Regions from separate parts of the Halomonas sp. DN3 genome, predicted to be linked through region 1. Evidence: predicted binding sites of a transcription regulator. Region 1 holds the regulator's gene; the other holds the start of a gene.
What was found. Region 1 encodes PhoB, which activates phosphate uptake and scavenging genes when phosphate is short. Its sites were predicted from a motif close to TGTCATANNNNTGTCANA; they were not measured.
Positions count from the first base shown of each region.

Region 2: phbB (acetoacetyl-CoA reductase) is a predicted target of PhoB. The motif match lies at 3,762-3,779, and genes of this name have one in related genera.

Region 1 covers NZ_CP099965.1:4,817,405-4,829,623, forward strand. Annotated here, with positions in the region: gene thpR (RNA 2',3'-cyclic phosphodiesterase) at 85-594, shown strand; gene NKF27_RS20810 (acyloxyacyl hydrolase) at 977-1,471, shown strand; gene NKF27_RS20815 (SDR family oxidoreductase) at 1,827-2,705, opposite strand; gene NKF27_RS20820 (hydrogen peroxide-inducible genes activator) at 2,822-3,739, shown strand; gene recG (ATP-dependent DNA helicase RecG) at 3,736-5,817, shown strand; gene NKF27_RS20830 (hypothetical protein) at 5,863-6,219, opposite strand; gene NKF27_RS20835 (HU family DNA-binding protein) at 6,311-6,586, opposite strand; gene NKF27_RS20840 (FAD-dependent oxidoreductase) at 6,929-8,089, opposite strand; gene NKF27_RS20845 (chorismate lyase) at 8,251-8,889, shown strand; gene ubiA (4-hydroxybenzoate octaprenyltransferase) at 9,153-10,046, shown strand; gene phoB (phosphate regulon transcriptional regulator PhoB) at 10,161-10,850, shown strand; gene phoR (phosphate regulon sensor histidine kinase PhoR) at 10,911-12,219, shown strand, end outside.
Region 2 covers NZ_CP099965.1:494,208-506,426, reverse strand. Annotated here, with positions in the region: gene NKF27_RS02320 (DUF349 domain-containing protein) at 1-2,635, shown strand, start outside; gene phbB (acetoacetyl-CoA reductase) at 2,769-3,515, opposite strand; tRNA gene NKF27_RS02310 (tRNA-Met) at 3,885-3,961, shown strand; gene NKF27_RS02305 (AAA family ATPase) at 4,586-5,746, shown strand; gene NKF27_RS02300 (co-chaperone YbbN) at 5,882-6,826, shown strand; gene NKF27_RS02295 (MalY/PatB family protein) at 6,965-8,149, opposite strand; gene NKF27_RS02290 (hypothetical protein) at 8,233-8,667, shown strand; gene NKF27_RS02285 (hypothetical protein) at 8,676-9,011, opposite strand; gene NKF27_RS02280 (hypothetical protein) at 9,074-9,877, shown strand; gene NKF27_RS02275 (thioesterase family protein) at 10,014-10,418, shown strand; gene ybaK (Cys-tRNA(Pro) deacylase) at 10,421-10,888, shown strand; gene NKF27_RS02265 (hypothetical protein) at 11,001-11,315, shown strand; gene NKF27_RS02260 (DUF501 domain-containing protein) at 11,299-11,820, shown strand; gene NKF27_RS02255 (TIGR00730 family Rossman fold protein) at 11,875-12,219, shown strand, end outside.

The DNA.
Region 1 (12,219 bases):
GGTAAGAGCCTGAGGTCAGAGTCTGAGATCGGGGTCCGAGGCCACTGGGACCCGGACCTCGCTCCCGGCCTGGGCAATCCGGGGATGCGACTGTTTCTTGCGCTCACGCCGCCTGCTGCGCTGCGCCAACGCCTCGGCGGGCTGGCCGACCGGCTGCACGCCGAACGGGGCGGACGCCGCATCTCCGACGACAACCTCCACCTGACGCTGGCCTTCCTCGGTGAGCAGGATGACACCACCGCCTCGAAGCTGCGTCGCTGGGTCCAGCGCTACCCCTGCGCGCCCGGTCAACTGACCCTCGACCACGTAGGCTACTTCCACCGGCCCGGTATCGTCTGGATCGGTCCTTCCTCTCCCCCTGACTCCCTTCTCAAGCTGCAGAGCGACCTGTCGTGTCAGCTCACGCTATGGGGCCTGCCCCACCAACCGCAGCAATTTCGACCCCATGTATCGTTACTGCGTAGTGCGATGACTCAATCAGCACAACCTTTATCAGAAGATTATTACTGCTGGCCTTATACTTCAATTCAACTAATACAGTCATCAATTAGTCACGAAGGAAGCCGATATACCACGCTGGCAACCAGTCGATAACTCGGTATAGGTAGCTCTGCCATCGGACCGATAGTGACACCCTTGAGCGTAGGCTCCGGCCAGGCACAGGAACACCACCTTTCGTACACCGGTGGGTCTGCCTGTTGACCGATCTACCTGGGGCAAGCCTATCGACAAGAGCTTTTCCGCTGTGCAGAAACCTCACGGCTATGCAGAAGAATGTGACCTGAATCACGAACGATGGTGGGACCCGGGACTAGCGTATTGCAGCACAGCTGCGTCACCGATATCCGGGCAAGACGCAACAGTTGCACAAGTGCGAATGCCAGTGTCGAAAGCCATTTGCAAAAGACAATAACGAACAGCGCTCGGGCCAGCTGGATCCACGACCCGGGGACACAACAAGGATAGGGGAATCGCCATGCCTACCTCACTCGCCCGCCCGCTGGCCTGCTGCCTGCTCATGGGACTCGCCTCTACCGCCACGGCGGGCCCCACCCTCGGCCTCGGCTCCACCAGCGAGGGCACCGGGGCGCTGGACCTGGGCTACGACTGGACCTTCGACCTGAGCCGCTATCACCCCTCGCTGGATCTGCGCCTGGGCACCGGAGTGATCCTGTTCGAGGGCGACGACCGCAGCGACAACCAGGCCTTCTACCTGCGCCCGGCGCTGCGCTATAGCTGGGACCACGTCTTCGTGGAAGGCGGCATCGGTGCCTCGGCCTTTATCGATACCCATATCGAGGACCGGGATCTGGGGAGCTCCTTCCAGTTCGAGGATCGTCTCGCCCTGGGGCTACGGATGGGCCCCTACGGCGATCTGTCGATCAGTGCCACCCACTACTCCAATGCCAGTATCAAGGAGCCCAACGACGGCTTCGAGCTGTATGCGCTCAACTGGCGCCTTGCCTACTGAAGCCTTGCGGGATGTGACCGACAAGGGCCAGACCCTGGCGATGCATTCGGCGCACTCGCGACACGAAAGCGAATACGCTTCTACCGGGTAAACCGTGCGCTGCACGATCTTGTTTTGTCGTTTTTAGCGGTGACACCCCGTTCATCTTGCATAACACGGGGCAAGGGATCGCCCCCGCGTTGCCACTACCGCAAAAAAAAGTCCGCAAGACAAAGCCTGCAAGAAAAAGCCCGCAACCTTGTTGCGGGCTTTTTCTGCTACCTGGCCGGCAATTTCCGTTGCCGACCTTACGCTGGCGGACCTTGCACTGTCGGACCTTGCGAAAAACTCATCGATCCTGTGCTCGACGCCGGCCTTACTCCACCACGCCAGCCTTGAGAAAACCGCCTTCCTTCAGCACCTGGGTATAGCCGTCACGGAAGGTCGGGTAACGGAAGCGATACCCGCTGTCGATCAGCAGGCTGGAGTCGCAGCGCTTGCTGGCCCTGCGCCGCAAGGGCGACTGGATGGTTTCGGTACATTCCACCTTGAGCTGTTTCGCCAGCCAGGTCATTACCTCGTTGAGCGGGGCTGGCTCGGTGTCACTGGCCAGGTAAAGGGGCTCGAGGGTGGCGCCCTCCAGCGCCTTGCCGATCAGATGGGAAAGCACCCCGGCGCAGTCATCGCGGTGGATGCGGTTGGAGTACATCGTCGGCGACGCCGGCGCGATGCGGCCCTCGCCCACCTGGCGGATCAGACGATCGCGACCCGGGCCGTAGATGCCGGAGAAACGCACCACGCTGCCGGGCAGGTCATGTTCGATCAACGCCTGCTCGGCCTCTCGCATCAGCACACCGGAGAAGCCGGTGGGTTCTGCCGGGCTGGTCTCGTCCACCACCTCGCCGTCGCGCTGGGCGTAGACGCTGGTGGAGGACACGAAGAACACGTGGCGAGGCGCCTTGTCACGGGTGGCCATGGTCGCCAGTACCGCCTTCAGGCCCTCGGGGTAGGCGCCGCGATAGGCTTCCTCCTCGAAGCGGTCGGCGCTGACCACGTAGACCAGGATGTCGGCATCGGGCAGTTCAGCCAGCGTTTCGGGGTCGGCAAGATCGACCTTGACGCCTTCGATACCCGAATCCGCCAGACGCTCGGGCCGGCGACGCGCGCCGATCACCCGGTGTCCACTGGCGAGCAGCTCGCGTCCCAGCGTTATGCCAATGTCGCCACAACCAACAATCAGTGTCGTTGTCTTCACCTTTACCGCGTCCCCCTGATATAAAATCCCTATGAGGCTCCGGCCCGGAGACCCGCGCGTCCAGCGTCTGGCGCCTCGATCAATACCCCGGATAGAGGATGCCGATCGGCACCATCATGACTCTAACAGAACTCCGCTATATCGTAACCTTGGCTCAGGAGCGCCACTTTGGCCGCGCCGCCGAGCGCTGTTTCGTCTCCCAGCCGACCCTCTCGGTGGCGGTAAAGAAGCTGGAAGAGGAGCTGGAGGTTGCCCTGTTCGAGCGCTCCAAGTCCACGGTACAGGTCACGCCCCTCGGAGAAAAGATCGTCGAACAGGCCCAGCGCGTACTGGAGCAAAGCAGTGCCATCAAGGAACTGGCCACCGCCGGCCGTGACCAGTTGGCCAGTCCCTTGCGTATCGGTGCGATCTATACCATCGGGCCCTACCTGTTCCCGCACCTGATCCCGGAGCTGACCCGCGGCGCGCCCCAGATGCCGCTGTACATCGAGGAAGGCTTTACTGGCGGATTGCGCCGCAAGCTCAGAAATGGCGAGCTCGACGCCATCATCGTAGCGCTGCCGTTCACCGAGACCGACGTCGTCACCAAGCCGCTCTACAAGGAAGACTTCGAGGTGCTGCTGCCAGCGGAACATCCCTGGGCCGAGCGCGAGACCATCGCCAAGGAAGACCTGCTCGACGAACGCCTGCTGTTGCTGGGCGAAGGCCACTGCTTCCGCGACCAGATCCTCGAGGCCTGCCCGGCGATCAGTCACAAGCTCAACAGCCCCAACAATACCCTCACCGCCGAGGGTGGGTCGCTCGAGACCATCCGCCATATGGTGGCGTCGGGACTCGGCATCACGGTGCTGCCACGCTCGGCCATCGGCACCAGCCACTACGAAAGCGGCATGCTGATCAGTCGCCCCTTCTCCGAGCCGCCCGGCCGTACCGTGGCGATCGCCTGGCGCGCCAGCTTCCCCCGGCCCAAGGCCATCGATGCGGTGACCGAGGCCATCGCGCGCTGCCGCGCCGCCGAATCGGAGACTCCGTGAGCGGGCTTGCGGACCCGGTCACGACGCTCAAGGGGGTCGGCGAGGCGCTGGCCCTGAAGCTGGCCAGGCTCAAGGTAGAGCGAATCGAGGACCTGCTGTTTCACCTGCCGTTGCGCTACCAGGACCGCACCCGGATCACCCCCATCGCCACCCTGCGAGGGGGACACGAGGCGGTGGTCGAGGGCGAGATATCCGCCGCCGACGTGGTCCGGGGTCGCCGCCGCAGCCTGCTGGTACGCCTGCGTGACGGCAGCGGCATCCTCAGCCTGCGCTTCTTCCACTTCTCGCCGGCGCAGCAGCAGCAGTTTCGCCCCGGCGTGCGGGTGCGCGCCTTCGGCGAGGCCCGCGCCGGCGCGACCGGTCTGGAGATCTACCACCCGGAATATCGTCTGATCGGTGGCAGTGAACCGCCGGTGGAAGACCACCTGACACCGATCTACCCCACCACCGAGGGTCTGGCCCAGGCACGTCTGCGGGCGCTGATCGACCAGGCCATGACGCTGCTCGAAGAGACCCCCGAGGCGCTGCCGGACTACCTGCCGGAAAACCTGCGCCAGCGCTTCGGCCTGGCCTCGCTGTACGATAGCCTCGCCACCCTGCACCATCCGCCCCCCGACAGCGACGTCGAGGCACTGAGTGACGGGCATCACCCGGCGACTCGCCGCTTGGCCATGGAAGAGCTGCTGGCCCACCAGCTGAGCCTGCGCGAGGTGCGCCTGCGCATTCAGTCGGATGGCGCGCCGGAGCTGCCCAGCGGTCGCAGCCTGAAGACTCGCTTTCTGGCCCAGCTGCCATTTTCGTTGACCGGCGCCCAGCGCCGCGTACTCGACGAGATCGGAGCCGACCTGGCCCGGCCCGCGCCCATGCTGCGTCTGGTCCAGGGCGACGTCGGTTCGGGCAAGACCGTGGTGGCGGCGATGGCGGCACTGACGGCCATCGCCGGCGGCTGCCAGGCGGCCATCATGGCCCCCACCGAACTGCTGGCCGAGCAGCACTACCGCGCCTTCCGCGACTGGTTTGCGCCGCTGGACATCGACGTGGCCTGGCTGTCGGGCAAGCTCAAGGGCAAGGCGCGCCTGGACACCAAGGCCGCCATCGCCGACGGTCGAGCGCGCATGATCGTCGGCACCCACGCCATCTTCCAGGATGATGTGGTGTTTTCTCGCCTGGGTCTGGCGATCATCGACGAACAGCACCGTTTTGGCGTGCATCAGCGTCTGGCGCTACGCGAGAAGGGCGAACAGGGCGGGCTGACGCCCCACCAGCTGGTGATGACCGCCACCCCGATCCCGCGCACCCTGGCGATGAGCGCCTACGCTGATCTGGACGTCTCGGTCATCGATGAGCTGCCCCCCGGGCGTACCCCGGTGACCACCGCGGTGGTGCCGGACGAACGTCGGCCCGAGGTGATTCAGCGCATCCGCTCGGCCTGCGACGAGGGCCGCCAGGCCTACTGGGTCTGCACCCTGATCGAGGAGTCCGAGGCGATGACCTGCCAGGCCGCCGAGGTGACCCACGAGGAGCTGACCGAGGCTCTGCCGGGCCTGGCCGTCGGCCTGGTCCACGGGCGCATGAAGGCAGCCGAGAAGGCCGAGACGATGGCCGCCTTCAAGAGCGGTGAGCTGGACCTGCTGGTCGCCACCACGGTCATCGAGGTCGGTGTCGACGTGCCCAACGCCAGTTTGATGATCATCGAGAACCCCGAACGCCTGGGGCTGTCGCAGCTGCATCAGCTACGTGGCCGGGTGGGGCGCGGCAGTACCGAGAGCTACTGCGTGCTGCTCTACCATCCGCCGCTGTCGGAGTCTTCCAAGCAGCGCCTGGCGGTCATGCGCGAGACCACCGACGGCTTCCGCATCGCCGAGCGCGACCTCGAGATTCGCGGCCCCGGAGAGGTTCTGGGCACCCGCCAGACGGGGCTGGCCCAGATGAAGATCGCCGACTTGGAGCGCGATGCCGACCTGTTGCCGCGCATCACTCCACTGGCCGATGCCCTGCTCGAGCAGGCAGCAGAGGCCAGCAGGCCACTGATCAGGCGCTGGCTGGGCGAGGAAGCCGGCCGCTATGGCCAGGTGTGAACCGGGTGTGGGCCAGGCGTGGGCCGGGTATGAATCAGGTGTGCCTCACAGGTGCTTGAGCAGGCGCTGCAGCCGATCAAGATCCTGGGCGTCGCCCACCAGTCGAAGCTGGCCGGCCATCATGGCATCGAGGAAGGTGCGCTGGGAGGGGCGCCGGAGTACCTTGATCGCGGTCTGACTGTCCTGGAAGCGTAGTTCCAGATCGAGATCCACCGGCAGTCCGCGCTGACTCTCGATCCCCGTGGGACGCATGCGATAGTGGCGCGCGATGGACAGATCTTCGGTGGCGATGCCCCAGTCGAGCCCACCCCGGTCTTGCAGACGTTCGCGGAATCGCGCCTTGCGCTTGAAGGCCCGCTTGAGCATGACGCCCAGCAGCCAAAGCATCAGTCTCAGGGTCATGTTGCCTCACCGGTCGACGGGTAGGCGCGGCCCGCTACCGGGCCGCGATATCGATCCACCGCCTGGAGGACAGGCGGTGGTAGTCGTCACCTCAGCGGGCGACTGCGTCCTTGAGCCCCTTGCCGGGCTTGAAGGCGACTGTCTTGCTGGCGGGAATCTTCAGCGGCTGGCCCGTCTGAGGGTTCTTGCCGGTGCGGGCGGCACGCTCGCGCACGGTGAAGGTGCCGAAGCCGATCAACGACACGTCCTGGCCGGAAGACACGCTACCGGTGATTTCGTCGAGGATGACGTTCAACACCTGGCTGGCCTTGTCCTTGGATAGATCGGCACGCTCGGCAATCGCCGCGGCGAGTTCTGGCTTGCGCATACAGCCCTCCTGGTTTGGCTTGATACTCCGGTGCCGTGACACCGGCATCATTGTTATGGAAACACTGTCCGAGTGTCCACACGGGCAGTCCCCGGCCCTGCGCCGTGACAACAGGGTCGTTGTCCACGACGATGGACATCACGGTGCGCTCAGCGCTTCCTGACTGTCTTTCGACTAGCGAGAGCCACCGCCGACGGGACCTTGCCTCTTCCATCGATACGAAACCGGCGATACGACACCGGCCAGCCACACGTCGTGGCGGTCGTCCCCGATAGAATTACCCTGCCTCGGTGGCACCTTCAACGACGGCTGTATCGCGTACAACCCGCGCCGTTGACGAACCTAGCCTAGCAACGGCGGTGCCGCCCGCGCCAGTTCGACTTTCCGACGAACGCATTTTCCCGTCAACGCAAAGCCCTGCAGACGCCCTTCGTCATCCTCGGCCAGGGCGCTGATATCCTCGCCGTCGGCCTCGATTCGCCAATGCACCTTGTCGGTCATCGGCGGCAGCGCCACCACCGGCAGCAGCGGCGTCTTGACCAGCACCGGCCAGGGCCCGTAACGCACCTGGGTGGGACGACCGCACAGGGTCGCAGCCAGCGCCTTGGCCGAAGCCTGCAGCGGCTGCACGTACATGGCATTGACACCGTCCACCGAGGCCACATCACCCAGCGCATGCACACGAGGATCGGAGCTTTTCAGGTAACGATCAACGACGATAGCCCCACCATCTGTCGCGATACCGGCCTCTCGCGCCAGCCGAGAGCGCGGCTTCAGACCGGTAGCCACCAGCACCATATCCGCCTCCAGCTCATGGCCGTCGTCGAGGTGCACGCCGATGTCACCACCGGCACCTTCGAGCCTGCTCACCAGACGGCCATGGATGACGTCGATGCCGGCCTCGATGAAGGCCTGGCTCAGGGTCTGACCCAGTCGCCGGGGCAGCAATCTGGGCAACAACGAGGGTTCAGGGCCGACCAGGCAGACGCGATGACCACCGGCGTGCAGATCGTTGGCAAATTCACAGCCGACCAGTCCGAGGCCGACGATGGCCACCCGAGCCGGGCGCCCCAGCGCCTCGAGGCCCGCCGAAAAACGCCGATAGTCGTCGAGATCATTGATCGAGAACACCCGTCCGCCCAGGGCATCGGGAATCTCGAAGGGCGCCACGGGGCTGGCACCGGTGGCCATCACCAGATCCGACCAGGGCAGGCGTTCCTGGCCCAGGCTCAGGGTGCGCGACGCCAGATCGATGGCATCGACCCTGGTGTGGGGACGTACCACCGCGCCCAGTTGGTCGGCCAGTTCCAGCGCCGAGCGCGCGGCCAGCCGGTCCGCCGCCAGGCCCTTGGCGAAGCCGGTGGACAGCAGCGGTTTGGAATAGTCATCGCCTGAGTCGGCGCTGATCAGGGTGATCGGTCGGTGGGCGTCCAGCGCCCGCACCTGGCGTGCAAGGCCTATGCCCGCCATGCCGGTACCGATGATGGTCAAGGGTCCTTGCATCGCTTCCTTCGACTCTGCCGACGACCGCCGGGCGGTCGCTGTTGAAGCTGGGCCGGCCCGCACGGGGCCACACCAGCGGGTGAGTGCTGGGCCACATGGTACACTATGCGCCGACCGACCGGAGCACCGCCCTCCGCTGACGACAGCCCTGCCGAGGCCGCATGACACAGCTTCCTTCCACATTCCGCTCCCAGATCGAGCGCTCGGGGTCCGAACCGGGTAATCCCGCGCCAGCCACAGCCTCTTCGCCGAATGCCGAAGCGGCCGATATCGTCGACCCCGGCTGGGTGTCGCTGGCCTCCGGTGGCATCGCGGTGCCCGCTGGCTGGCACGCCTGGCTGGCCTCGCGGGACTCCCTGACCGAACGCCTGATCGAGGCGGCAGGCGCCGGGCACTTTCGCGTACGCCTGCTGGCGGAGGCCAAGGGCCTGCCGTGGCCTGACGAGGCTCGCGTGCTGGGCCTGGCCAGCGACGAGCAGGCCTGGCTGCGCGAGGTCGCCCTGTGCGTGAACGAGGAGCCCTGGGTGGTGGCGCGCAGCGTGGCACCGATCGTCGAGCGTCACGACGCTCCCTTCGAAGGCCTCGGCGAGACCTCTCTCGGCAGCTGGCTGTTTCGCCAGCCCGATCTCGAGCGCAGCGCCATTCAGATCAGCCACATCACGCGGCCGATCCACGGCTATACCGGGCTGTGGCAACGCCGCTCGGTATTTCGTCACAGCGGCTGGGTGCTGCTGGTGCAGGAGAGCTTTATGCCGGCCATGGGCCGGGCGTTGTCGCTGCCGGCCTCTGCCACCGGCTGACTCCCTGTTGTCGCCCGCTTCGGACACCGAGGCGCCAACCATGGCGTGGGCTGACGGTAGCCCGCCGAAGCCCTGTACGGATGATGATGGCCTGCTGGTCTTGTCGTGCCGGTCGAGCCTGGCTGGGCTCGCCTTGCTGGTCATGGCCGTCGGCTCGCGCTAGGCTGCGCCAAGGCTTCTCGGCGATGTTTCTCCGAGGAGCGTCTGTTGCCCGACTTACGCCTTATTTTCGCCTGACCTGCGCCAGAGCATGAGAGAGACCGATGGATCGTTCGCTGCTGCGTCCCCCTGGATACCTGAACCGAATTCCCGACTTTCTGGCGCTGATGCGTCTGGATCGCCCCATCGGTACCTGGCTGTTGATGTGGCCGACCCTGTGGGCGCTGTGGGTGGCCTCCGAGGGCATTCCGGCCCGTGACACCCTGCTGATCTTCGTCGCCGGCGTCTACCTGATGCGAGCGGCGGGCTGCGTGGTCAACGACTACGCCGATCGCCACTTCGATGGCCACGTCAAACGCACCAGGAACCGACCGCTGGCTACCGGCCGCATCAGTGAGCGGGAGGCCAAGGTGCTGTTCGTGTGTCTGCTGGGATCGGCCTTCGCGCTGGTCTGGCTGACCAACGGCTTTACCGTGTGGCTGTCGTTGATCGGAGCGGTGCTGGCCGCCAGCTATCCCTTCATGAAGCGCTACACCCACTTCCCCCAGGTAGTGCTGGGCGCGGCCTTCTCCTGGGCCATTCCGATGGCCTTCGGCGCGGTGCTCGGCGAAGTCCCGATGGTCGCCTGGCTGCTGTTTACCGCCAACGTGCTGTGGACGGTGGCCTACGACACCGAATACGCCATGGTCGACCGCGACGACGACCTCAAGATCGGCATCAAGTCCACCGCGGTACTGTTCGGTCGCTGGGATACCCGCATCATTGCGCTATTGCAGCTGGCTACCCTGGGGCTGCTGGCCTGGGCCGGCAGCCTGCTGGCGCTGGGCGGCTTCTTCTGGCTCGGCTGGCTGGCCATGGGCGCGACCTTTGTCCACCAGCAGCGGCTGATCAAGAGCCGTGACCGCGACCGTTGCTTCCAGGCCTTTCTCAACAACCACTGGTCGGGCCTATTGCTGTTCGCCGGACTCGGACTGAGCCTCTATCCCTCCCTCGGGTGAGGGAAATGCCCGTCTCGGTCGCTCGACAATGGATACAATGTCATCTAATTGTCACATTGACGTGGTGTCATTTGTCACCGTCGAGTGTAAGACCCTGACCAAGAGGCTCCCGGGATGACCGCCAAGACCGTACTGATCGTCGATGACGAAGCCCCGATCCGCGAAATGATCGCGGTGGCGCTGGAAATGGCCGACTACCGGGTGCTCGAGGCGGACAATGCTCAGGCCGCCCACGCCATCATCGTCGATGACCAGCCAGACCTGCTGCTGCTGGACTGGATGATGCCGGGCACCAGCGGCATCGAACTGGCCCGCCGGCTCAAGCGCGAGGAAACCACCGCAGAGCTGCCGATCATCCTGCTCACCGCCAAAGGTGAGGAGGACAACAAGATCCAGGGCCTCGAAGCCGGCGCGGACGACTACATCACCAAGCCATTCTCGCCGCGAGAACTGGTGGCCAGACTCAAGGCAGTGCTGCGCCGCGCCACTCCGCGGGGCGTCGAGGACCCGGTGGAGGTGGAAGGCCTCAAGCTCGACCCGGTCAGCCATCGCGTCAGCGTCGACGGCAAGTCACTGGACATGGGCCCCACCGAATATCGCCTGCTGCAGTTCTTCATGACCCACCAGGAGCGCGCCTACACCCGTGGCCAGTTGCTCGATCAGGTCTGGGGTGGCAACGTCTACGTGGAAGAACGTACCGTCGACGTGCATATCCGCCGCCTGCGCAAGGCCCTGGGGGAACCCCATCAGCAACTGATCCAGACCGTACGCGGTACCGGTTATCGCTTTTCGGCCAAGGTCTGAGCGAGCCATCGACGCAACGCAGCACCAGGAGGGATGAGGTGAACGGAGCCGAGAACTGACGTGGGTCGTCTGTGGAGACGAGAAGTCTGGCGCCTGGCCGTGCTGGTGGGTCTCGGCGCCTTGCTGGGCTGGCCCTTCTCGCTGTCCAGCGTAGGCATCGGCCTGGGCCTGGCGCTTGGGCTCAGCTATCACCTGCGCAACCTGCACGCGATGCACGACTGGCTGACCCACCGCCCCCAGCAGGAACCTCCCACCGCCAGTGGCCTGTGGGGCGAGCTGTTCGATCGCCTCTATCGCTACCAGAAAGGCCAGCGGATCACCCAGCGCCGCCTGCGCTCGACCCTGCAGCGTATCCAGGAATCGTCCGAGGCGATGCGCGACAGCGTGGTGATGCTCGATCGCCACGGCGACCTGGAGTGGTGGAACAGCTCTGCCGAGCGCATGCTCGGCCTGAAGCCGGCGCTGGACCGCGGCCAGCACATCACCAACCTGCTGCGCGACCCGCGCTTCGTCGGCTACTTCAATGCCCGTGACTACCGCGAACCGCTGAGCCTGCCCTCCCCCATCGACGAGAACATGATCCTGCAGTTCCAGATCACCCTGTACGGTGACGATGAACGCCTGGTCATGGCCCGCGATATCACCCGTCTGCATCGCCTGGAACAGATGCGCCGCGACTTCGTCGCCAACGTCTCCCACGAGCTGCGCACGCCGTTGACCGTGCTCACCGGCTACCTGGAGACCTACAGCGACATGGCCGGCATGCTGCCGGAGCGGCTGGGCAAGGGGGTCGCCCAGATGCAGAGCCAGACGCGCCGCATGCAGAATCTGGTCAACGACCTGCTGCTGCTGTCACGACTCGAGAACGACCAGGGCGGCAGCGATCACGTTCGCCTCGACCCCACCACCCTGCTGCAGGCGGTCAAGCGCGACGCCGAGGCGTTGTCAGGCGGCCGCCAGCAGATCGAGGTCGTCGTCGAAGAATCGCGCAGTCTCACCGGCAGCGAGAAGGAGATGCACAGCGCGGTCTCCAACCTGGCCTTCAATGCGGTGCGCTACGCCGGTGACGGCGCCCATATCACGCTACGCTGGCGTGCCTACGGCGAAGGCGCCTGCCTCGAGGTGGAAGACGACGGCGAAGGCATCGATCCGAGGCACCTGCCACGCCTTACCGAACGCTTCTACCGGGTCGACAAGGGCCGCAGCACCGCCACCGGTGGTACCGGCCTGGGGCTTGCCATCGTCAAGCATGTGCTGCTGCGCCACGAGGCACGCCTGGATATCGACTCCCGACTCGGCGAGGGCGCAACCTTCCGCTGCATCTTTCCCTCGAGCCGGCTGGCAGCGGCCGACCCAGTGGCGCTCGGCC
Region 2 (12,219 bases), 570 kb from region 1:
CGCCGCGGCGAGACGCCTGGACGACCCACAGCGACTGCTGCAGCTGCGCGTTGAGGGTAAAGGATCACGCGAGCTGGATCGTCAGCTCATCGCGCTGCTGATCGGTCGCCAGGGCGGCATCGAACTTGGCCGCCGCCAGCAGATCGTCGAGTCCCTGGACGACGCGGCGATGCTCGAGGAGATCGCCCTCCAGGGCGATAACCAGCAGCTGCGACTCGCCGCCCTGGCCAGGCTCGATGACGAGGCCGCCCTGATTCGCCAGGCCTGCGACAACGGCATCGCCGCCGTACGTCACGCCGCCGCCGAGCGGGTCACCTCCGAGGAAGGTCTCAAGCAGCTGGCCCAGGCGGCCCGCCGGGATCGCCACGTGGTGCGCGACGCAAAGGAACGCCTGGGTCGACTGCGCGCCGACGCCGACGCCGTGGAACAGGCTCGGGAACGACGCGAGCAACTGCTGGCCAGTCTCGAGCAGCACGCCCGCGCCACCTGGGAGCCTCTCTACGCTGGGCGCTTCCGCCATCTGGAGCGCGAGTGGTCTCGACTGGCGGATCTGCCCGACGCCGGGCAGGAGCAGCGCTACCAGGAGGCCAGCCTGCGCTGTCGCAAGGTGATTCACGATCACGAGGCCCAGGAACACGCCCTGCGTGCCGACCGACAGCGCCGCGAGCAGGCCGACCAGGACCGAGAGGCACTGGTCATGGCGCTGGAAGAAAGCCTGGCCGCGCTCTATCAGGGCGAATATGTCGGTGAACAGGACCTTGCCAGCCTGCGCGCTCAGAAGCAGTTGATGGCCAACCGCTGGCAGGCACTGTCCGAGATCCACCTGGCCGACGACGGCCTGCGCCAGCGCTACGACAAGGCCTTGAAGAACTACGACGCCATCAACCAGGCCCACCAGCGCCTGGTCGAGCGCGCCCTGCCGCTGGAGGAAGCCATCAGGGCCGGCGACGAGGCTGCGCTCAAGCAGCTGGTGAGCGACTGCAAGTGGCCCGAAGGTCTGCCGCCAGACCCGCGGCTCGAACGTGCGCGACACCATCTCCGCCTGGAGAAGGATCTTTCCGGGGACGAACCATCGGAGTCCCAGCTCACACGCTTCGATGAGGAACTGGATCGTCTCGAGGCGCTGCTCGACGAGGGTACCTTCAAGGGAGCGAGCCGCTTGCACCAGCGGCTTCGCCACCTCGCCGATCAGCTGCCGTCCTCGGCCGGTGCCCAGCAGTCTCGACTCAAGCGCCTCGGCGCACGACTCGCCGAACTGCGCGACTGGCGCGGCTTCGTCGCCGGTCCCAAGCGCGAGCAACTGTGCCAGGCCATCGAGGCCCTGGAGCAGGACGCCACCCTCACCGACCGTGACCGTGACCGTGACCGCCGCCATCGCCAGCTGGTCAAGGAGTGGAAGGCATTGGGCGACGCCGCGGCCAACCGCGAGCAGTCCGAGCGCTTTCGGGCAACCTCCGAACGTATTCGCGAGTCGCTCAAGGCCTGGCGTGAACAACAACAGCGCCTGCGCGAGGCCAACCTGGCAGAACGCGAAGCGCTGTGCGAGCAGATCGAGGCCCTTCTGGAGCAGCCCGCCGCCCAGGCCGACCCCGACGCGCTGCGCGAGATCCGCGACCAGGCCAGGGAACAGTGGCGCCGCACCGCCCCTGTCCCGCGCGATCACGCAGAGGCCATCGGACGACGCTTCGGCCGCATCCGGCACCAGTTGCAGGCGCTGATCGATCGCCGCGCCAACGAGATCGCCGACGCCAAGCGTGAGGTGATCGACCAGGCCCGAGCGCTGGTCGATGCACGACTGCCGGCACGCCAGCGAGCCGACCAGGCCAAGGCACTGCAACAGCGCTGGCGCGAACTGGGGCGCGCGCCCAAGGGCGAGGAGCAGACCCTGTGGCGAGAATTCCGCCAACTATGCGACCAGATCTTCGCCCAGCGTGACGCCGAGCGCGATGATCGTGCCCAGCGTGCTCGCGAGCGCCTGGAACAGATGCAGGCCCTGATCGACCGCATCGATGCCTGGCAACCCGCGGCAAGCAGCGAGGCCGACTGGCTGGACAAGGCGGTGGATGAGGCCAGCGCGCTGGAACCGCTACCATCGGGCCGGCGCACCGAAGGCATGCGCAAGCGCTGGGCCGGCATCGTACGGGCTCGGCGCGAGCGCCTGGAACGGCTCTCCGTGGCAGAAGTCGTCGGTCGTTGGCGCGAGGTCAAACCCCTGATTCTCGAGCACCTTGAGGCCGACGATGACTGCCTCGCCGGTCGCCTCTGCAGTGATGTGGAGATTCCTGCCGCGTTATCGTTGCCGCCGGCGCTGAAACAGGCCCACGCACAGCGCAACGCCGCACGACGCGATCCTGCTCCAGCGGAGGAAGTCGCCGAGCGTCTGGCACGACTGCGGGTGCACCTGGCGCTCCTGGCGGGCCATCCGATCGGCCACCAGGACGAGCCACTGCGCCTGGCGATCCAGGTCGACCGCCTCAACGATAGCCTTGGCCAGGCGCCGAGCCGGGAAGACGAGCTGATCTCGGTACTGTGCGGGCTGCTGGCCACCGGTCCAGTGTCGCGCCAGCAGTGGGAGCGCGAGGTACAGGAGCTCGACGCCCTGCTGGATGGGCTGAGTCAACTGCCACCACCCTGAGCGATGCACGGCTTGCCGTGCCTCCCCCCCTCTTTCAGCCCCTGAAAACCACGATGCGAGGCCTTTTGGCCTCGCATCGTGGTTTCTGGCGAAATGTACATCGCCGAGCCTCGTGAGCCCGGCGCGACGTCTGTCAGCCCATGAACTGACCGCCATTGATGTCGATATTGGCACCGGTGATAAAACCGTTGTCCTTGCTGGCCAGGAAATTGACCAGGCGGCCGATCTCTTCCGGCGTGCCGTACCGCTTCATCGGGATGGTCTCGCGAATGGCCTCGCGCACCTTCTCCGGAATCTTCATGATCATGTCGGTGGCGATATAGCCAGGCGAGATGGTGTTGACGGTGATGCCCTTGGTCGCAGTTTCCTGCGCCAGCGCCATGGTCAGACCGTGCATGCCGGCCTTGGCGGCGGAATAGTTCACCTGGCCGAACTGCCCCTTGCGGCCGTTGATGGACGAAATATTGATGATCCGTCCGTAGCCCTGCTCCAGCATGCTCTCGATCACGCTGCGGCAGGTATTGAAGACGCTGTTGAGGTTGGTGTCGATGACCACGTTCCACTGGTCCGCCGACATCTTCTTCAAGGTGCCATCCTTGGTGATACCGGCACAGTTGACCAGCACTGCGATCGGCCCATGCTGGTCCTCGATCGCCTTGACGCCATTCTGGCAGGCCTCGAAATCGGTCAGATCGATGCCGGCGATGTCGATATTGTCATAGCCATCCGACTTCTGGGTCTCCAGCCAGGTCTTGGCCTTGTCAGGATTGTTGTAACCGGCCACTACCTGATAGCCGGCATCCGCCAGTTCGCGACAGATTGAGCTTCCGATACCACCAGTACCACCGGTGACCCACGCGACGGGCTTTTGCTGAGTCATAGACGACCTCCCTGATTGTCCTTCACGCCGCCGCTTGGCGACGGCACTTGTTGTTGCAAGCATGTATAGCAGTGGATGCTCTGGTGCTGCGCATTCGCGCAACCAGCAACCTCGGGCCCAGAGCGATCGCGGGTGGCCTCCTGCCACTGCGACGCCCAGCCCCACCTGCCTACCTCGGCAGGCCTTCGTCGTGGTACTGCGTCGAATCAACGTCCACAACGACTATCCACCAGGCTAGCGTCTAGCACTGACATTTGCATGACAGCCCCTCCAGTATGGACCACAGCGCCCGAACGGCACGACCCATCACACCCGAAATCGCACAGGGTTGACGCAGCCAGAATTATCCGTATACTGCGTCCTCGTTGATGCGGGGTGGAGCAGTCTGGTAGCTCGTCGGGCTCATAACCCGAAGGTCATCGGTTCAAATCCGGTCCCCGCTACCAAATACGAAAACGAGGCAGTCCTTCGGGACTGCCTCGTTTTTTTGTTGGCTGTCCGGTGCTGGCCGAGGCCAGCGCTTCGCCACCAGACGCCGTTGCGGCATCGCTGTACTACGAAGCCCGCCCCCTGATTAAATCTTAATTTTTCTGTGCCAATTCGATATTTTTTGGCGCTTCCGTGTCCCCGGATTAACCATCCACCCCTCCTTCTTTCGTCGAAGAGCTGACCTCGATCAACCCGAGTCGGTCAAGAATCGACCGTCGACAGCGACCTGATCTTCGACGTCGACCGCAGCAATATTCAGCAGGTGCTGGAGCTGTCCCTGCACATCCCGGTTCTGGCGGCCTGCAGCCCCCCCTGGTACGAGCCCTGCAAGCATCTGATGCCGGTGCTGGAAGTCTCCATCACCGCGCGGACGGTATGAAACGTCCAACGACTGAGGGCCAGCTCATTTCGCGTGGGCCATCCGCGAGCCAGCACAACCGCCGTCACGCCTACTACAGAAGGCGCGCTTCTCCTGGCCAGGCCGCTCGGAGCGGGAGCCATCATGGGCAGGAGCGTTGCTTTACGCCATTTTACGGCTAATCTGATAAATTATAGGAATTCAGATAAAAGCTGGTAAAGCCATGATCTACTTTCCCAGGCATCAGCTGGCCGCTGACATGGCGGACGCCGTGAGGGGGCACACCCTCTTCAGCGACGCGCCTAATGGCCTGTTCCTTGCCGCCCCTCGCAGGACCGGCAAGACCACTTTCCTGCGCAACGACCTGCTGCCCACGCTGGAGACACAAGGCGTCGAGGTGGTCTATGTCGACCTCTGGTCGGATCAGCAGCGCGACCCCGCCCTGCTGATTCAGGCTGCCATTCAGGAAGCCATGGCCCCGCACCGCCCCGCCATCGAGAAGCTGGCAGCACGGTGGGGCATCAGCAAGGTAGGGCTCGGACAATGGATCCAGCTCGATGCCACCCCCACAGACAACGGGGTCGCCTCCCTCCCTGAGGCACTACGCCTGCTCATCGAGGCCGGGGGCAGGCCAGTTGCCCTGGTGATTGATGAGGCCCAGCAAGCGGTAACCACCGACGCTGGCAACACCCTCATGGCCGCCCTGAAGTCGGCGCGGGACCAGCTCAATTCGCCCGACCACATCCAGCTGATGCTGGTCATGTCGGGGTCCGATCGCGACAAGCTGCTTCGGCTGGTCAACAGCCATTCTGCCCCCTTCTACGGATCACAGATCCAGCAGATGCCGCTGCTCGGCAAGGCTTTTATCGAGCACATCGCCGATCTCATCGAGCGCCAGCAGCCAGCGCAGGCTCCGGTGGACACGGACATGCTGCTGCAGGCATTCACGGCTTATGGGTTTCGTCCCCAGTTGTTCATGGAGGCACTCGGCCAAGCGATGAGCCCCCTGGCCGCGGATGAAAACCGATTCGAGCAGCGGCTTGTGTCACTCGCACAGGCGCGACAGCGAGATGTCGAGCAGGACATGGCGAGTGACTACCTCGGCCTGGACCCCGTCCAGCAGGCGGTCCTATGGCGAATGCTCGAGATGAGAGAAGGGTTCCGTCCGTACAATGCCGAATCGCTGGCCTTCTATCAGCGGATCACCGGCAAGTCGGTTTCTGCACAGAAAGCTCAACGAGCCTTGGAAAGTTTGCGGGAACGCACCCCACCCCTTGCGTGGAAATCGAGCCGGGGTGAATACGCCGTGGAAGATGCAGCCATGACCAAGTGGTTCCGATCCCTGTTCGACGCAGGCCGCTGGCCGCCCGGAGCCGATGAATAATCCGCAGCTGCGGGTGTCCAGCCTCGAACATCGCGAGCGCCTCGACAATACAGCCTGCGTATCGGCAGGTGCCTTGAAGTCGGTGGCCGTCGCCCGCATCTTTAGGGCAATTCACTTTTGACAAGGTTGTGTCCCATGCCCATCGTCGACCCTCGTACAGGCGAACCTCTGAGCAGCGATCCGAGCAGCGAACCCGCCCAGGGTGCCGCCGCGGCGTCCCAGGGGCCGGCCGACAGCGACCTGATCTTCGACGTCGACCGCAGCAACATTCAGCAGGTGCTGGAGCTGTCCATGCGCATCCCGGTGCTGCTGGACTGCTGGGCCCCCTGGTGCGAGCCCTGCAAGAACCTGATGCCGGTGCTGGAAAAGCTGACCCGCGAGTACGCCGGCACCTTCCTGCTGGCCAAGCTCAACATCGACGACAACCAAGACATCGCCGGCCAGCTCGGCGTACGCTCGGTACCCGACGTCAAGTTGATCAGCCAGGGCGGTCTGGTGGACCACTTCCAGGGCGCCTTGCCGGAAAAGGAAATTCGCGAGTGGCTGGGCCGCTACTTCCCGGCCCCGGAAGATGCTCCGGCAAGCCCCGAAGAACAGGCCGAGCAGGCCCTGGCGGCGGGCGACACCGCCACCGCGCTGGAGATCCTGCAGCAGCTGACACAGCAGTACCCCGACCACCTGGCCTACCAGATCCAGATGGCCCGAGTGCTGGTGGCGGAAGGTCGCAATGATGAAGCGCGCGCCCTGCTCGACGCGCTACCTCCAGAAGACCGCGACGGTCCCGAGGCCCGCGGCGTTCGTGCCAGCATCGAGTTCGGCGAAGAAGCGCCCGACGCCGAGACCCTGGCCGCCCTGGAGGGGCGTGACGACAGCGAGGCCAACTATCTGCGAGCGCTGCGCCAGGTCGCCGATGGTGACTACGAATCCGGCCTGGAAGGATTGCTGGCGGTGATGAAGCGCGACCGTGCCTACGGTGACGATCTAGCGCGCAAGACCCTGCTGCGGGTGTTCGACGCCCTCGGCGCCGATCACCCTCTGACGGTGAGCTACCGCCGCAAGCTGTTCGCCCTGCTCTACTGAGTGGATCGAATCCAGGCGCACGCGAAGACTGAGGCGATCGAACCGTCGAGCGCATTGCCGCTCATCGCGTCAGCATGAAAACGGGGCCCCTTCGAGGGCCCCGTTTGCGTTGTCGAGGAGATATTGCGCCATCGCCACTCAGCCGCCAAGCACCGGATCCAGACGCGTCAACGCCTCGTCAAGCTGGGTGGCCGTGGTGCCGAAATTGAGCCGCGCAAAGCCCGGCCAGCCGAAGTCGGCGCCATCCGACAGCGCGACCCCGGCTTGCTCGAGCAATGCCTTGGCCGGCGACTCCTCGCCACCCAGGGTCGACTGGCGCAGATCGAGCCAGGCCAGATAGGTCGACTCGGGGGCGCTGAAGCCCACGCCGGGCCAGCCAGCGACGCGCTCGACCAGCGTCTGGCGGTGGCCACGCAGTACCGTCAACAACTCCTGGCGCCAGGGCTCGCCGTGGCGATAGGCGGCCTCAGCCGCCACCAGCCCGAGCACATTGGCGTCCGGCATCAATCCCTTGGCGGTATCACGAAAGCGCTTTCTCAGGCCGGCGTCGGGGCAAATCGCGCAGGCAGCGGTCAGCCCAGCCAGATTGAAGGTCTTGGACGGCGCCCACAGGGTGATGATGCGATCGGCCAGCGCCGGGAAGGCGGCGGCCAGGGGCTGGTGGCGCGCTCCTTCGTCGAGCAGCAGGTCGCAGTGCAGCTCGTCTGAGACCACGATCAACCGATGACGCTCGACCAGTTCGGCGAGTCCTTCGAGCTCTTCGCGGCGCCAGGCTCGTCCGGTGGGGTTGTGGGGCTGGCACCACAACAGCAGCCGGGTCCGCTCGGTGATCGCCGCCTCCAGCGCCTCGAGGTCCAGCGTCCAGGGCTCGCCCGGCGCCTGGGGCGGGCGCATGGCTGCCTGCTGGGGCTGGCGCCCGGTGCGCCTGGCCACCTGCAAGAACGGCGGATAGATAGGCGTCACCGTCAGCACCCCATCGCCAGGCTCGGTAAAGGCCAGGCTCGCCAGGTGCAACGCCGGTACCACCCCCGGCAGCCAGTGCTGCCAGCGGGCCTCGATGTCCCAGCCATAGTGGCTGGCACTCCAGTCGATCAGCGTCTGTTCCAGACTTTCCGCCACCAGACCGTAGCCAAAGACGCCGTGATCGATGCGCGCCGACAGCGCCTCGACCACCGCCTCGGGCGAGCGGAAGTCCATGTCCGCGACCCACAGCGGCAGGACGTCATCACCGTGGCGGTGCCACTTCTGTGACGGCCAATGTGGTGAACGATCATCACCGCGGGGCTGTCGTCGATCGATCGGCGTGGCAAAATCGGGTTTCATGGTCATCTCCCTGACGATGGCTGGTCGGTTGCCAGGATACCCTGGCCAAGCACTTGAAGGACGCTTCCCCCATGACAAGCACCATGCCGCATCACGGATTCTTCGCCAAGGTATGCCGAGGAATGCCTGCCCTGATCGGCCAGTGGCTGGCGCTTGGACGCGGCGACCCCGATCGCCTGGCGCTGATCCTGGCAGAAACCGCCCGGGTCGCCGGCCTCGGCGACCCGGGAGAGACCCCGGACGGCGCCACACTGGAGCGCTGGGCCGCCGCCGACAACGACGAGATCCCACCCCACTGGGCGGTGCGTACCGCGCTGTTCCTGCTGGTCCAGATGCCTGCCCGGCCGACACCCGGCGATGAGACCGAGGCCTGCGCCTGGGCCTACTGCTGGCTGCGCAATCGCGCCTTCGACAGCCGCGACGCCGCCGTCGACGCCCTGCCGGAACACCTTCGCCAACCGCTGGCGGCCGCGGTGACCGCCGCCTGGGTTGATCGTCAGGGGCTCAGGCTGGTCTAGGCACCGCACTAACGACGCCGCCGGGTCGGCCGCTTCGGCCGAAAGCCGTCGGGCTTGGTCGACAGCCATTCGACGAAGGAACGAATCTCCGGATGTGCCAGCAGCGCCTCGCGGCTGCGATAATGGTCGGCCAGCTCACGCTCGCTCAGCAGCGCGTGAAGATGGCGGTGGCAGCCGTGGCACACCCACAGGATCGCCGTCAGGCGCTCGACGCGATCGTGGCGCTTGCGATAGCGCGCCTTGCCGTGCAGCGAACGCGGTATCAGATGATGCTTGGTCAGGGGCGCCCCTCGCGCGCACAGCTCGCAGCGCTCTGGCCTCGGGGGCGGCGACAGCTCGGTCATGGTCATCTCGCTTGAACCTGGTCACCAGATACCTACGATAACCCAAGGAACCCCCTCCCCTCATGGACGTCCCCCTTCACTGGCAACTGGCCAAACTGCTTATCTCCGTCGGCGTCGTGCTCGGCCTGTCGGTCATCGCCGAGCGGGTCAGCACCCGGGTCGCCGGCCTGCTCTCCGGCTACCCGCTGGGCACCGCCATCGCACTGTTCTTCATTGGCCTGGAGCTGTCGCCCCAGTTCGCCAGCGACAGCGCCGTACACACCCTGGCCGGCTTCACCGCGACCCTGGCACTGGGCGGCGGCTACCTGCTGGCCGCACGCGGTGACGGGCTCAAGGGCGTGGCCCAGGGAACCGCGGGTGGCCTTGTCGCCTGGCTCGCCGCCAGCAGCCTGCTGACCCAGGTCGATTTCAGCCGCCTCGGTGGCACCCTCACCACCCTGGTCGCCATCATCGTCTTCACCTGGCTGTATCGCCGGATCCCCGACGTCAAGGCCACCCCCAAGGGCGGTTTCTCCTGGCCCGCGCTGGCGCTGCGGGCAGGGCTCGCCGCGGGCATCATCTTCCTGATCACCGGCCTCGCCCATGTGGTGCCGAGCGCCTGGGCCGGGGTCATGGCGGCGTTCCCGGTGACCATGTACCCGTTCCTGGTGATCCTCCACCTGACCCAGGGGGCAGCACCGGTGGCCACGGTCATCAAGCACTATCCTGCGGGCCTGGGCTCGCTTCTGTGCTACGCCCTGGTGGTGTCACTGACCTACGCAAGCCTCGGCCTGTGGCCAGGCACCCTGCTGGGCTTCGCCGCCGCCACCCTGTGGCTGTTGTCGTGGATGCGAGTGCAGCAGTGGTGGGCAGGCCGCCGAAGTTGAGAGACAAGGGCTGAGCTAAAGGCTGAGCCAAGCGTTGAGCCAAGACCGGCGCGCCGACGCCCGCATCTTGACCTAGCGCTTGCTTGGGATAATCCTGAAACCCTGACATCACCACCACAACAAACGAGAACGCCCTATGCTGACCCGCACCATCGAGCCCGCCTTCTACGACACCGACGCCCTCGGTCACGTCAACAATACCCGCCTGCCGGCCTGGTTCGAGCTGGCACGCAACGACCTCTTCCGCCTGTTCACCCCGGACCTGGACCCGGCCAAGTGGCGGTTGATCATGGCACGCATGGAGATCGACTATCGCGCCGAACTCCACTATGGCCATGACATCGAGGTTCGCACTTACCTGTCACGCCTGGGCAACAGCTCCTTCACCGTGACCCAGGAAGCCCACCAGAAGGGCGAGCTGACCAATCTCGGCCACACCGTGCTGGTGCACTTCGACCACCAGACCAAGAAGGCGGTGCCGATCGAAGGCGAGCTGCGCGAAGCCCTGATGGAGCACCTTCACGAACCGGAGATCGCCTGACCATGACCCCTGCCGTCAAGACGCTGGAAAAGGCCGGCAGACCGTTTTCCACCCTCAGCTACGAGCATGACCCGCGCTCGCCGGCCTACGGCGAGGAGGCGGCCGAGGCGCTGGGGCTGGACCCCGCGGCGGTGTTCAAGACCCTGCTGGCCAGCATCGATGGCCAGCGCCTGGTGGTGGCCATCGTGCCGGTATCGCGCAAGCTCGACCTCAAGACCCTGGCCAAGGCGGCCAAGGGTCGCAAGGCCGCCATGGCCGAGGCCGAAGCGGCCGAACGAGCCACCGGCTATGTGGTCGGTGGCATCAGCCCGCTGGGTCAGAAGAAGCGTCTGGCCACCTTTATCGATGACAGCTGTCACGACCACAGCCAGATCCACGTCAGCGGCGGACGCCGCGGCCTGGAAATCACCCTGGCCCCGGACGACCTGATCGCGCTGACCGATGCCCAGGTGGTGGCGCTGGCGAGATAGCCCTTCGAGACAGCCCTTCGAGACAGCCCCGTTCCCGGTAAAAAGACCGGCCGAACAAGCGTCAAAATGGCAAAAATGCTAGGGTGGAGCCATATCGACACCAGAGGTGCCCATGGCGATCCGCTACACCCTGTGGCTGGACCCGGACGACAAGGTCCGCCATCGCGCCGCCGAGGCCAGCCTGGAAGCCTTCTTCCTCGAGCGCTTCGCCGACTATCCGCACATTCGCTTGTTCGGCGCCGATCCCTACGATTATGATGCCCCGTTCAATCGCCTCTACGACGTGCTGATCGCACGCGGCGCCGAGTTCATCGAGCGCGAGCAGGCCTACGTCCCCACCCCGGAACAGCTCAATCGTGCCTTCTTTCGCGCGGTGGGGCGCTCCACCAAATTCGTAAGAGACAACCCCGATGGTGATCCGTCCTGACACGCCCCCCGATGCCGCCCAGACGGCGATCATCGCCGAGCAGCTCGGTCGCGAGCCCCGCGGCATCGAGGCCCTTGCCGCCACCGACGGCGAAGGCACTCCGCTGGTGCTGCGCATGGCCCCGATCGTAGACGGCAAGCCGTTTCCCACCCTGTTCTGGCTGAGTTCCGAGCTGCTCAAGGTGGAGCTGTCACGGATCGAGGCGGCCGGCGTGATCAAGTCGCTGGAAGCCCGGCTGAAGGAGGATGACGACTTCCGTGCGGCCTACCATGCAAGCCACCAGGACTACATCGCCACCCGCTGGGCGCACATGAGCGCCGGGCAGCGTGCCGAGGTCGAGCGTCTGGGCTATGACAAGGTGCTGCGTGAACGCGGCATCGGCGGCATCGCCAACCACGATCAGGTGCGCTGCCTGCACACCCAGTACGCCCATCACCTGTGCGGCAACAACGTGATCGGCCAGTGGGTCGACGAGCACTACGGCATCATCGATCTATTGCCCTGAGCTGCTCGCAGACAAGCGCTCTCCCCCTTCACGCCGCGACAGGAAGAACGTTCCATGGCCCAGATCTGTGTCTATCTTGGTTCACGCCAGGGCGAAGATCCCCGCTTTCTCGAAGATACCCGCGCCTTCGGCCGGCGCCTGGCCGAACGTGGCCATGGCCTGGTCTACGGTGGCGCCAGTGTCGGCCTGATGGGCGCGCTGGCCGATGCCACCCTGGAGGCCGGTGGCCAGGTCATCGGCGTCATGCCCCACCACCTGGTGGACCGGGAGCTGGCCCACGATGACCTGACCGAACTGGTTCGTGTCGGCGACATGCACGAGCGCAAGGCCCAGATGGCGGCCAACGCCGACGCCTTCGTGATGCTGCCGGGCGGGATCGGCACCCTGGAGGAATTCTTC